3 regions of the Anaerotruncus sp. 1XD42-93 genome follow, and region 2 is predicted to be linked to each of the others. Evidence: predicted binding sites of a transcription regulator. Region 2 holds the regulator's gene; each other region holds the start of a gene.
The links. The regulator HrcA, encoded in region 2, represses chaperone genes, less so after heat shock. The targets are predictions, from matches to a motif close to TGTTAGCACTCNNNNNNNNNGAGTGCTAACA.

Region 1 (4,240 bases), on a different contig from region 2:
GCCCATTTTCCGCGGTAGCATTCGCGTCCTCGAAATTGCGTTCCCCCAGCCTGCGGGAGAGCAGCGAGTTGATACCCACACCGGTACCCACCGATACCGCGATCATCAGGTTTTGAACCGGAAATGCCAGAGAAACCGCAGTCAGGGCATTCTCGCTCACCTGCGCCACAAAAATACTGTCTACGATGTTGTACATCGCCTGCACCAGCATCGAAATCATGATTGGGAGCGACATACTGATGAGCAGCCTGCTAACCGGCATAGTGCCCATCTTGTTCTCTTTTCTTGCCTCCATCTTCTCATTCCTTTCTGTCATGGCATGTCTACAGATTTCAAGATTAACTTTTCTATATTAGCACAATCCATCATAAAAGTAAACCCCTGCACCAGAACGATGCAGGGGGTCGAAAGCTCTTATTTTCTCAAATCAGTACATGCCGCCCATGCCGCCAGCAGGCATTGCAGGAGCCGGATTCTCCTCTTTCTCGTCAGCAACCAGCGATTCGGTGGTCAGAACCATCGCTGCAACCGAAGCCGCATTCTGGATTGCGCTTCTGGTAACCTTGGTCGGATCTACGATGCCGAGTTCGATCATATCGCCGTAAGTCTCTTTGTAGAAATCGAAGCCATAGCCAACCTTCTCGGAACGCTTGATCGTGTCAATGATGACCGAACCTTCCATGCCGGCATTCGCAGCGATCTGGCGGACAGGCTCCTCCAGCGCGCGCAGGACGATCTTTGCACCGGTTTTCTCGTCACCGTCGAGGGTCGGGATCAGTTTCTCAACCGCCGCAGTCGCGTTCAGCGGAGCGATACCGCCGCCTGCAACGATGCCTTCCTCTACGGCCGCCTTGGTCGAAGCCAACGCATCCTCAATGCGGAGTTTCTTCTCTTTCATCTCGATCTCAGTCGCTGCACCGACCTTGATAACCGCGACACCGCCCGCCAGTTTTGCCAGGCGCTCCTGCAGCTTCTCTTTGTCGTAATCGCTGGTCGTGGTTTCGATCTGTGCGCGGATCTGGTTGACCCGATCTTTGATCTCCTTGCTGTCGCCTGAGCCATCAACGATGATCGTGTTCTCTTTCTGGATCACGACCTGACGTGCACGTCCGAGCTGGCTGAACTGGGTATCTTTCAGTTCGAGACCCAGCTCCTCGCTGATGACCTCGCCGCCGGTGAGGATCGCAATATCACGGAGCATATCTTTCCGGCGGTCGCCGAAGCCCGGAGCCTTGACTGCAACACAGGTGAAGGTACCGCGCAGGCGGTTAACGATCAGGGTGGAGAGTGCCTCGCCCTCGACATCCTCAGCGATAATCAACAGCTTTTTGCCGCCCTGAACCACCTGCTCGAGCAACGGCAGGATTTCCTGGATGTTGGAAATCTTCTTGTCGGTGATCAGGATGTAAGCGTCATCCAGAACTGCTTCCATCTTCTCGGTATCGGTGACCATATACGGGGTGATGTAGCCGCGGTCGAACTGCATTCCTTCGACTACCTCGGTATAGGTCTCGGCGGTCTTGGACTCTTCAATTGTGATAACGCCATCAGCCGAAACTTTCTCCATCGCTTCCGCAATCAGTTTGCCGATAAACTCGTCACCCGAAGAAACCGAACCAACGCGGGCAATGTCCTCGCTGCCTTTGACCTTCTTGGAATTCTCCTTGATCGCCTCAACCGCAGCATCCACAGCTTTCGCCATGCCTTTTTTTACGATCATCGGGTTTGCACCGGAAGCGACATTCTTCATTCCCTCGCGGACGAGCGCCTGTGCCAGCAGGGTTGCGGTGGTGGTACCGTCGCCGGCTGCGTCGTTAGTCTTGGTTGCAACCTCTTTCACCAGCTGTGCGCCCATATTCTCGAACGCGTCGCCCAGCTCGATCTCTTTCGCGATCGTCACACCGTCATTGGTAATCAGCGGGGCGCCGAACTTCTTATCCAGAACCACGTTGCGCCCTTTGGGGCCAAGGGTAATCTTAACAGTATCCGCGAGTTTATCAATACCGGCCTGAAGCGACTTTCTGGCTTCCTCGCCGTAAGCAATTACTTTTGCCATAATGGTTCATCTTCCTTTCATTCCATAAAAAATTGACTGAGACAGGCTTATTCCACGATCGCGAGGATGTCGCCCTGACGAAGAATGGTATATTCTTCCCCGTCCACCTTGACCTGGCTTCCAGAATATTTGCTCATGAGCACCTTATCGCCCACTTTGACTGTCATGGTGACTTCCTTGCCATCCACCATGCCGCCCGGCCCAACTGCCAGCACTTCCGCGATCTCCGGTTTCTCTTTCGCCGAACCTGCGAGGATGATGCCGCTCTTGGTGGTCTCCTCGGCCTCTACCATCTTCGTGACAACTCTGTCTGCCAATGGTTTGATTGTCATTACAATTCCTCCAATATAAAAATTAAATTGAAAACTCGCTTTAGCACTCATTATTCTCGAGTGCTAATATTATAATAATACAAATTTTCTAAAAATCAACCCCCTTTTTTGATCTTTTCTGAATTTTAACAGTTTTGTTACAATCCCGCTTCCAATTTCCCTGTACATCCTCTGGAAACAGGAGACGATTCTAAAAAGCTACAGATTCTACACTCCATAAAAACCGTATTAACGCAGCCCGCGTCAATACGGTTTTTATCTTCCAAACTTCTATTTTCCGAATTTAAGAACCTGTTTTGTATTTGCTTATGCAGGGGGCTTTTTCTCTTGCAAAAAGCCCCCTCTTGCCGCTTCGCGACAATTCGCCCGAAAAAAGCGCTTCACAGGATAAAGCATTCCGCCACGTGCGCGCGGCGGCAGGGGCTCTGCCCCTCGACCCCGCGATTTTTTGAAAAAAATCGAGTAAAACTTTAGGTGCTAAACAGGTTCTAAGAAGCGCTGTCCCTGCGAGGACGGACCGGACGCCGGGCTGCTGTAATCTGGAGCCTCTGCGGACGCCGGGCCGGATCGAATTCGCAAACCGGCTTCTCTTCTTCGGTCACGCAGTTTTTGGTTATCGTAATCTTTTTAATGGTATGATCCGAAGGTGACTCGTACATCAAATCTCCCAGTACATCCTCCATGATTGCATGCAGGCCGCGTGCTCCAGTTTTCCGTTCGATCGCGCGGTCAGCGACCGCCTCCAACGCTTCCGGTTCAAAAACCAGCTCGATGTTATCCAGCCTGAAGAACTGCTGATACTGCCGGACGATCGAATTTTTGGGCTCGGTGAGGATGCGGACCAACGCTTCCCGGTCGAGTGCTTCGAGGACAGTAATCAGCGGGATGCGCCCGATCATTTCGGGAATCATCCCAAAACGGATCAAATCCTGCGGCGTAACCTGGTGCACCAGCTGGTCGATCGCTTTTGCATCTTTGATGGTCGATCCAAACCCGAGGGAACTCTTATCTGTACGGCGTTCGATGATCTTTTCGATCCCCTCGAACGCGCCGCCGCAGATAAACAGGATGTCCCTTGTGTCAATTTGGATAAATTCCTGCTGAGGGTGCTTCCGCCCTCCTGCGGGCGGGACGTTCGCAACCGTACCTTCCAGGATTTTCAGCAGTGCCTGCTGCACACCTTCACCCGAAACATCACGGGTGATCGAAGGGTTCTCACTCTTGCGGGTGATCTTGTCGATCTCGTCGATGTAGATAATCCCTTTCTGCGCACGCTCCACATCATAATCTGCCGCCTGAAGCAGCCGAAGAAGGATGTTTTCAACATCCTCGCCGACATAGCCCGCTTCGGTCAGGGTGGTTGCATCCGCGATGGCAAACGGAACATTGAGCATCCGCGCGAGGGTCTGCGCCAGCAGGGTTTTGCCCACGCCTGTCGGGCCGAGCAGAAGGATATTCGACTTGTTCAGCTCAACATCCCCCATGTCCCCGAAATAGATGCGCTTATAGTGGTTATAGACCGCGACCGAGAGCGCACGCTTCGCTTGGTCCTGCCCGATCACATATTCATCCAGTTTTTCTTTAATCTCACGCGGCTTATATACAGTAATCTGTTGCTGCTCCGGCCGCTGGTGACGGCTGGAGCGCTGCGGAGGGGCATCGTCATCCAAAACACTCTGGCACAGCTCCACGCATTCGTTGCAGATGCAGACGCCCGGGCCGGCGATCAAACGCTGTACCTGCGCCTGCATCTTACCGCAAAATGAACAGCGCAGTTCCCTTTGATCCTCCATTCTTGCCATGTGACACCTCCTAAAATCGTCGGCTTCACGCAGATGCCAACTTTTAACGA
Region 2 (4,240 bases):
TGGGTGACAAAGCGCCGAAGATCTTTAACGTCAACTGGTTCCGCACCGATGATGAGGGTCACTTCATCTGGCCGGGATTTGGCGACAACATGCGTGTGCTCAACTGGATCGTTGACCGCTGCGAAGGCAAGGCCGATGCAGTGGAGACCCCGATCGGCTACGAGCCGAAGCCGGAGGATATCGACACCGAAGGGCTTGACATTGATCTCGATACCCTCAAGGGCCTGCTGAATGTCGACAAAGACCTCTGGAAAGAGGAAGCAAAGGGCATCCACGAGTTCTACGCGAAGTTTGGCGACAAGCTGCCCAAGGAGCTCGAGGCTGAGTTGGCAAATCTGGAAGCCAACCTGAACAAATAAATGATGCGGGTGTATCGTGCAAACCCGTGGCGCGGGGTCACTGCGATTGCGCTGGTTGCTGCGGCAGCGGCGATTTCGGTGGTCTACGGGGTTATGGCAGTATTGGTTCTCAATCCGCGCCAGCATTGAATGGAACAGGCGGCCGCTGTTGCGGCCGCCTGTTTTGACTGTTGGGAAAATCTACAGGGGCCCGCTGCCTGGCGGCACAGATGTCAGCCGGCAGCTCATGGGGCGCCTCTTTGAGAAAGGGGACAATCCTTATGCATATCCAAAAAGTAAAGATTGGAGAAAGTACCAGCCGGCAGGGGAATCGGCTTATAGAGCTGCCTTTTCTGATCCTGCTCCTCTTTTTGCCTCTTGCCGAGCTTTATCAGAGCCGAATCCAACTGTCTGCATTCACAACCTCCCTGTCCTTTCAGATGATCGGTATGATGCACCTCGTTTCCCCGCTCCTCTTCCGATTTGGATACCTGTTTTTAGCGGTTGCAAAGGTTCGGTCTTTCCGAAAGAGCCGGTTGGCCCTGACGGCCCTGCTGCTGGCGTTTCTCTCCGCGGCGCTCTGGAACGCTCTTTCTCCGCTGCCGCTGGACTTCCAGATTTCAAGGCCGAATCAGCTTCCTGTCCTGCTCTGCAACTGGGCCTTTTACTGCTACCTGTTTGTCCATTTTTTCAGGGCAGATCCATAAGCGTGCTTGCTGACTATGGAATGCAAAATGAAACAGGCGCATCCAACAGGTCGGTGTGGCCTGTGGGTGCGCCTGACTGTGTATTGGGTTTCGGGTTGCCCGGTCAGAATCCTGGACCGGGCACTGTCCCCACTTATTCCGCCCAACGGTCGATCTGTTTCAGGAAATGGGGGTCCTCGGTCACGACCCGGACCGGTTTGTTATAGTCGAGCGCCATCAGCCCGAGGATCGACTTCGCGTCCGCGATTTTCCCTTCGACTGTGTGCACACCGATGTCCTCCACAGACTGCATCGCCAGATACATGAACTGGCGCAGGTCTTCTGCGGAATGGAGCACAATCTCTTTTACCATGGATAAAACTCTCCTTTCAAAAAGGGTTTTGCTTGCTTTCTTTCCTACGCCTCTATTAAACTACAAATTTTTCTAAAAGTCAATATATACAATTTGATTTTTTTTGTTTATACATATTCACTATAATTAGCACTCGATATAATTGACTGCTAAAAAATATGTAAACATTTCGTGAAGGGTATTGACTTCTGCAAAAAATATGGTACATTATAGTTGTTAGCAATCAATTTACATGAGTGCTAAAGCCTGATGGAAAGGTGACAGCGATGAAGCTGGATATTCGAAAACTGAAGATTCTGACTGCGATTGTAGAGACATATATCGACACCGGCGAGCCGGTCAGCTCGAAAATACTGGCGCAGCAGCTCGGTTTTTCGGTATCGTCCGCTACGATCCGCAACGATATGGCGGCCCTTTTCGAGATGGGCCTTCTGGAACAGCCCCATACCTCGGCGGGGCGGGTTCCCTCCCACCTTGGCTACCGGGTATATGTTGACCAGCTGATGCACTGCAAGCCGCTTTCGGAGGAGGAGCGCCGGGAGATCGACGCACTTTTCAATGTGCGCGATCCTGATCCCGACAAGCTCCTTGAGGATGCGGCGCAGGCGCTCGCGGACTACACCAACTGCGCGACCGTCTCAACGACCATCACCCCAAAGACCGTTCTGGTCAAGCGGGTGGAGATCGTCCCGGCGGGCACGCGGACGGTTGTTGTCCTGGTGATCGCCACCAATGGGGTCATCAAGAACAAGGTCTGCCGGGTCGATTTCCGGGTGACTGGCGAGATCGTCGAGTTCCTCAACCAGTTTGCCAACGGGCGGCTGGTCGGCAGGTCGGTTAACGACATCTCCCAGTGGTATATCAACTCGATCTCGGTCACGCTCGGGGATTACTCCCAGCTCTTTATCCCGGTGCTTGCCACCATCTATGAGCTTTGCCGGGAGATCAACGACGGGCAGTTCTACACCTCGGGCGGCGCAAACCTGCTCAACTACAAGGAGCTGGCGGACATTGCCCGGGACCTGTTAAGCGCGATGGCAAACCGCGAACAGCTGCTTGGTGTGATCGGCTCCAAAAGTGACGCGGTGTTCATCACGATCGGCAAGGAGAACAACCAGAGCGAACTGACCGATACCTCGGTGGTGGTTACCAAATACCGGATTGGGGAGCAGAATTCGGGTGCGATCGGGGTGATCGGGCCGGTGCGGATGGACTATGCAAAATTGATCCCACATCTGGAATATTTTTCGCAGACACTAGGTAAATTATTGGCGGAGACGTTTGAACAGGAGAACTGATCCATCATTTGGATAGAGACAAAACCGTCCGGAAAGGAAGCGAGCAGATTGTCCCAGGAAAACAAACACGAAAAGCTGGACCCGGAGCAGGAACAGACTGTTTTGGACCAGGAGGAAGCGCAGAAAGCGCAGCCGGAGCCGACGGGGGAGCCCAAACCGGAGGAGCCGAAGCCCGAAAAGACCGAACCCCAACTGTTGCAGGAAAAGGTGGACGAACTCAACGACCGGCTTCTGCGTACGATGGCGGAGTACGACAACTTCCGCAAACGCAGCCAGAAGGAAAAGGAGGCCATCTACCCGCAGGCAACTGCGGCGGCGGTGGCGCAGTTTGTCCCGATCCTGGATACCTTCGACCGCGCCCTCTCTGCCCCCTGTGCGGACGAGGAGTTCAAAAAGGGGGTCGAGATGATCCTCCAGAACTTCAAGGATGTGCTGGCCAAGATGGGCGTCGAGGAGTTTGGCGCACCGGGTGAGCAGTTTGACCCGGAATGCCACAATGCGGTGATGCATATTGAGGACGAATCGTTTGCTGAAAACAGCATCGTCGAGGTGTTCCAGAAGGGTTACCGGATCGGCGACCGGGTGGTCCGTCACGCAATGGTCAAGGTTGCAAACTGAACAGGGACAGATTCTAAATGTTGCAGATTATTATTTCGAAATAAATGGAGGACTGAATCATGGGAAAAATCATTGGTATCGACTTAGGTACAACAAATAGCTGTGTATCCGTCATCGAGGCCGGCGAGCCGGTCGTCATCGCAAACGCTGAGGGCGCGCGGACAACCCCTTCGGTTGTCGCGTTCTCCAAAACCGGCGAGCGGATGGTCGGGCAGGTCGCAAAACGTCAGGCGATCACCAACCCGGACCGCACCATCTCCTCGATCAAACGCCATATGGGCACCGATTATAAGGTCTCCATCGACGGCAAGAGCTACACCCCGCAGGAGATCTCCGCAATGGTCCTGCAAAAGCTCCGCGACGACGCGGAAGCCTATCTCGGCGAAAAGGTCACCGAAGCGGTCATCACCGTCCCGGCATACTTCTCGGATGCACAGCGTCAGGCGACCAAGGACGCGGGCAAGATCGCTGGGCTGGATGTCAAACGCATCATCAACGAGCCGACCGCGGCAGCGCTGGCATATGGCGTTGACAAGGAAGAGGATCAGAAGATCATGGTCTACGACCTCGGCGGCGGTACCTTCGATGTTTCGATCATCGAGATGGGCGACGGTGTACAGGAGGTTCTCGCGACCAACGGCGACACCCGTCTGGGCGGCGACGACTTTGACGAGCGGGTCATCAACTACCTCGCGGACGAGTTCAAGCGGGAAAACGGCATCGACCTGCGCAACGATAAGATGGCTATGCAGCGCCTGAAAGAGGCGGCGGAGAAAGCCAAGATTGAGCTCTCCGGCATGACAACCGCGAATGTCAACCTGCCGTTCATCACCGCCGACGCAACTGGTCCGAAGCATCTCGATGTGACCATCTCCCGCGCAAAGTTCAACGAGCTGACCGCCGATCTCGTCGAGCGGACGATGGTCC
Region 3 (4,240 bases), on a different contig from region 2:
TGATGGTATTTTTGAAATCGACTGTCCGGCCCTGCGAATCGGTGATCCTTCCGTCGTCCAGTACCTGAAGCAGGATGTTGAACACATCCGGATGCGCCTTCTCGATCTCATCGAACAGGACGACCGCATATGGTTTGCGTCGTACCGCCTCGGTGAGCTGACCACCCTCCTCATAGCCGACGTATCCCGGAGGCGCCCCAATCAGCCGGCTCACGCTGTACTTTTCCATATACTCGCTCATGTCGATCCGGACGATGTTTTTCTCATCGTCAAACAGCGACTGCGCCAGCGCTTTGGCAAGTTCGGTCTTGCCCACACCGGTCGGACCAAGGAAGAGGAACGACCCGATTGGACGGTTGCGGTCCTGAATCCCCGCACGTGACCGCAGAATCGCTTCCGCAACTTTGGTAACCGCCTCATCCTGCCCGATCACCCGCTGATGCAGGATGCTTTCCATATTGAGCAGTTTGTCCCGCTCGCCCTCCATCAATCTGGCGACCGGTATTCCCGTCCACCGTCCAACAATCCGCGCAATCTCCTCTTCGGTGACCTTATCCCGCAGCAGGGTGGAATCCTTCTCCGCTTGGCTTGCCATTCGTTCCTCCGCTTCGAGCTGTTTCTGGAGCCCCGGCAGCTTTCCATATTTCAGTTCGGCGGCTCGGTTCAGGTCGTATTCGCGCTCCGCCTTCTCGATGTCCGCATTGACCTGTTCCAGCTCCTCCCGCAGCTTCTGTACCTTGCTGATCGCGTTTTTTTCATTTTCCCAGCGGGCTTTCATCCCCTTGAACTGCTCCCGCATCTCGGCAAGCTCCTTCTGGATCTCTTTCAGATGCTCCTGTGAAAGCTGGTCTTTTTCCTTTTTTAACGCGGCTTCTTCGATCTCATGCTGCATGATCTTGCGGGAGATGTCGTCCAACTCGGTCGGCATCGAGTCCATCTCGGTCCGGATCATCGCACACGCCTCGTCCACAAGGTCAATCGCCTTATCCGGCAGGAACCGGTCGGAGATGTAACGGTTGGAAAGTACCGCCGCCCCGATCAGCGCCTGATCCTGAATTTTCACCCCATGAAACACCTCGTACCGCTCTTTCAAACCGCGCAGAATCGAAATGGTGTCCTCCACCGTCGGTTCAGGCACCATCACCGGCTGAAACCGACGCTCGAGCGCCGCGTCTTTCTCGATATATTGCCGGTACTCGTTGAGGGTGGTCGCGCCGATACAGTGCAGCTCGCCGCGTGCCAGCATCGGCTTGAGCAGGTTGCCCGCATCCATGCTGCCTTCGGTCTTGCCCGCACCTACAATGGTATGCAGCTCGTCGATAAACAGGATGATCCGGCCTTCGCTCTTCCTGATCTCCTGTAATACCGCTTTCAGGCGTTCCTCGAACTCACCGCGGAACTTTGCCCCTGCAATCAGAGCACCCATATCGAGCGAAAAGATCGTGCGGTCCTTCAGGTTTTCGGGCACATCCCCCCGGACGATCCGCAATGCCAGCCCTTCAGCGATCGCAGTCTTGCCAACACCCGGTTCGCCGATCAGGACAGGATTGTTTTTTGTTTTGCGGGAGAGGATGCGGATAACGTTTCGAATCTCGTGGTCCCGCCCGATCACCGGGTCAAGCTTCTGATTGCGCGCCATCTCGACCAGGTCCGATCCGTATTTTTTTAACGCATCATAGGTGGACTCCGGGCTGTCTGAGGTCACGCGGGTATTCCCACGGACGCTGACCAGCGCCTGCAAAAAGCCGTCCTTCGTCATGCCGAACTGCTGGAATATCCGTTTGAGGGCGGCATTGGGTGTCTCGAGCAGAGCCAGCATCAGATGTTCGACCGAGACATACTCATCCTTCATCCGGTCGGCGGTTTTTTCCGCCTGCATAAGTGTGCGGTCTACCTCCTGCGAGACATAAATTTTGTCCCGCTCCCTTCCTGGCCCGCTCACCCGCGGAATCCGCTCGATCTCAGTCTTGACTGCGTGCTGCATGGCAGAAGCATCTATAGCCATTTTTTTCAGCATCTGCCCGATAAGGCCGTCCTCCTGCGCAGTCAGCGCGGCGAGCAGGTGCGGCTGCTCAATCTGCATATTCTCGTATTCGGTTGCAAAATCCTGCGCTGCCTGCAAAGCCTCGAGGGATTTTTGGGTAAATTTTTGAGCGTTCATAAACGACCCTCCCATATTTATGGTATGTATTGGAAACTTTTTGATTAGCACTCTAATACATCGAGTGCTAATTGTATTGTAACCCTACCTTTCAGAAAAATCAAGTACAAATTGTGAATTTTTGCATGCATCCCTTCGGAAGCATCTGTCAGGAGATTTGTACTCGATTGCAGCATACTGATGAAGCCAAAAGGCCGCTGGCATATTCTGCCCTGTCTTTCCAGAATAATATTCTCCGGAGCATAAAAAAGAAGCGCATGTCTAACCAGCGATCTGGCAGATATGCGCTCCTTTTATTTGTTTTTTGGAATCTGGAAAAAAGACATTCCTCCAGAGACTGCTTCCTATAACTGCTACAGCTCCACAGCTCTGGAAATACGCATCATTAGAATCCCAACGCCTAGATCAAAATGCTTCTGTAATGATCTCCTGCGCTTTTTCCTGATCTTCACTTGTTTCTCCCACGATCAACAGAAACAGGTAGTCCCCTTTTTCGATCACCAAACCACGCTGCGATTTTTCGTACTGATCGGGCAGATACTGCTCAAAGGATGCCTGCACATCCGCAAGCCGCTTGTTTAGTCCGTCCAATACCTTCTGCCGGGATTCCGGCTTTGCTTTGACTGCTACGACATTGTCCGCACTGGTCATCGACATCGCCATCTTACCCGCATATTCCTCCACATCGGCTTCCGGATCAATGTAAAACAGGTCTGTGAACAACTGATCGTCGATGTCCGCAGACATCTGAATGCCGACCTCATCTTCAATACGGTCAACCACTGTCTGTAACGTATTTCCATCCTTCATCTGCACCGCATCTGTACCGCCGTCCGCTTTTGAACCGCATCCCGCAAGCATCCCGATGCAGAGCAACACAATCGCCAATCTTATAATCTTTTTCATCTTGTATCTGCTCCTTTTCCAAATTGTCCCGCCTGGGGTTTCATAGATATAGTGTGCCAAAAATCTGTTTTTACTTCATACCCACAAAAAATTTTTCCAAATGGGACAGACAGTGGAAAATGAAGTCTTAATTGATGTTTGGAGCATTTCTGACGTTGCGTTTGCTTGGCACACGAGATGCATTTGGCGTGAAGCGCTGCGGCTCCATGGCCCCAACTACCCCAATGTCAAGCCCAAGGCAAAACTTTTCCGACAAACTTCATAGCTGCTTCGTTGACTGCCTATTTTCCAAAAATTATAATTGAGCGCAGTTTTAGGGTAGCGCTAAGATAATCAGTGATACGAGTGCATCAAGGCGTCCACCCCCGTTTTTTCGTGCAGATGAAAGGCACTCATTTATATACTATAATACGGAAAAAGAAGGGTTCGTCAAATACGCTCTGAAAAACTTGGATTCCCTCGCGTTTATGTAATAATGTATCTCTTGATCCTGGAATATTAAAGGGATTTTGATATCTGCTGTTGGAAATACCGTACAAGTCCACCGTACTGGATATTACCACAGCAAGCAGGGTCGCAGAGCAGATCACGCAGAGAAATTTATACGGAATATATAAAACAGATGTCAACAGGTAGACAGGTTTCTACAGTTAATCTAAAAACCAGACAACTTTATTAAAATTATAGGAAAAGTTGTTGAATCCCAAAAAACTTTATGCTAAATTTCTATTATACAGATGTTAGAAAATAACAGGAACCGCATCTGACTAATTACGGAAAAGGAGCGAGATTATGAAAAGAAGGATTCTTAGCATCGTACTGCTTGTCGCCATGTGCACGACCTTGCTGGCGGGCTGCGGCCAGAAGTCCGCAACATGGAAGGTCACCTGCCCTTGGGCCCCCTCTGGCGTAGCCGCCATGGTGAGCCAGCAGGCAGCTACCAAGTCCACCAGCTATTCCGACTCCATCACCCTGGTGGCCGAAGCCATCAAGGGAGATGCCGCCACCGTAAATACCTGGGTGGCTGATACCAAGGCAAATGATACCGAGTTGGTTTTCGTGGGCGAGGGGCTGCTGTCCATCACCTCCATTTTGGATCCAGCCAAGATGCAGTTTGGGTATGAGGACTTTGCATTTGTGGAAAACCTGTATTCCTCCATCTTCGTCCTCTCC

Region 1: D5269_RS01080 (co-chaperone GroES) is a predicted target of HrcA. The motif match lies at 2,427-2,457, and genes of this name have one in related genera.
Region 3: clpB (ATP-dependent chaperone ClpB) is a predicted target of HrcA. The motif match lies at 2,204-2,234, and genes of this name have one in related genera.

Annotation. Positions count from the first base shown of each region.
Region 1 covers NZ_QZEG01000002.1:39,244-43,483, reverse strand. The annotation lists gene D5269_RS01090 (MATE family efflux transporter) at 1-295, opposite strand, end outside; gene groL (chaperonin GroEL) at 428-2,056, opposite strand; gene D5269_RS01080 (co-chaperone GroES) at 2,104-2,388, opposite strand; gene clpX (ATP-dependent Clp protease ATP-binding subunit ClpX) at 2,877-4,190, opposite strand; gene clpP (ATP-dependent Clp endopeptidase proteolytic subunit ClpP) at 4,234-4,240, opposite strand, start outside.
Region 2 covers NZ_QZEG01000004.1:12,106-16,345, forward strand. The annotation lists gene D5269_RS02470 (phosphoenolpyruvate carboxykinase (GTP)) at 1-359, shown strand, start outside; gene D5269_RS18845 (hypothetical protein) at 360-488, shown strand; gene D5269_RS02475 (hypothetical protein) at 620-1,045, shown strand; gene D5269_RS02480 (HPr family phosphocarrier protein) at 1,179-1,397, opposite strand; gene hrcA (heat-inducible transcriptional repressor HrcA) at 1,664-2,695, shown strand; gene grpE (nucleotide exchange factor GrpE) at 2,744-3,313, shown strand; gene dnaK (molecular chaperone DnaK) at 3,373-4,240, shown strand, end outside.
Region 3 covers NZ_QZEG01000062.1:4,323-8,562, forward strand. The annotation lists gene clpB (ATP-dependent chaperone ClpB) at 1-2,161, opposite strand, end outside; gene D5269_RS15045 (DUF4358 domain-containing protein) at 2,567-3,067, opposite strand; gene D5269_RS15050 (tripartite tricarboxylate transporter substrate-binding protein) at 3,860-4,240, shown strand, end outside.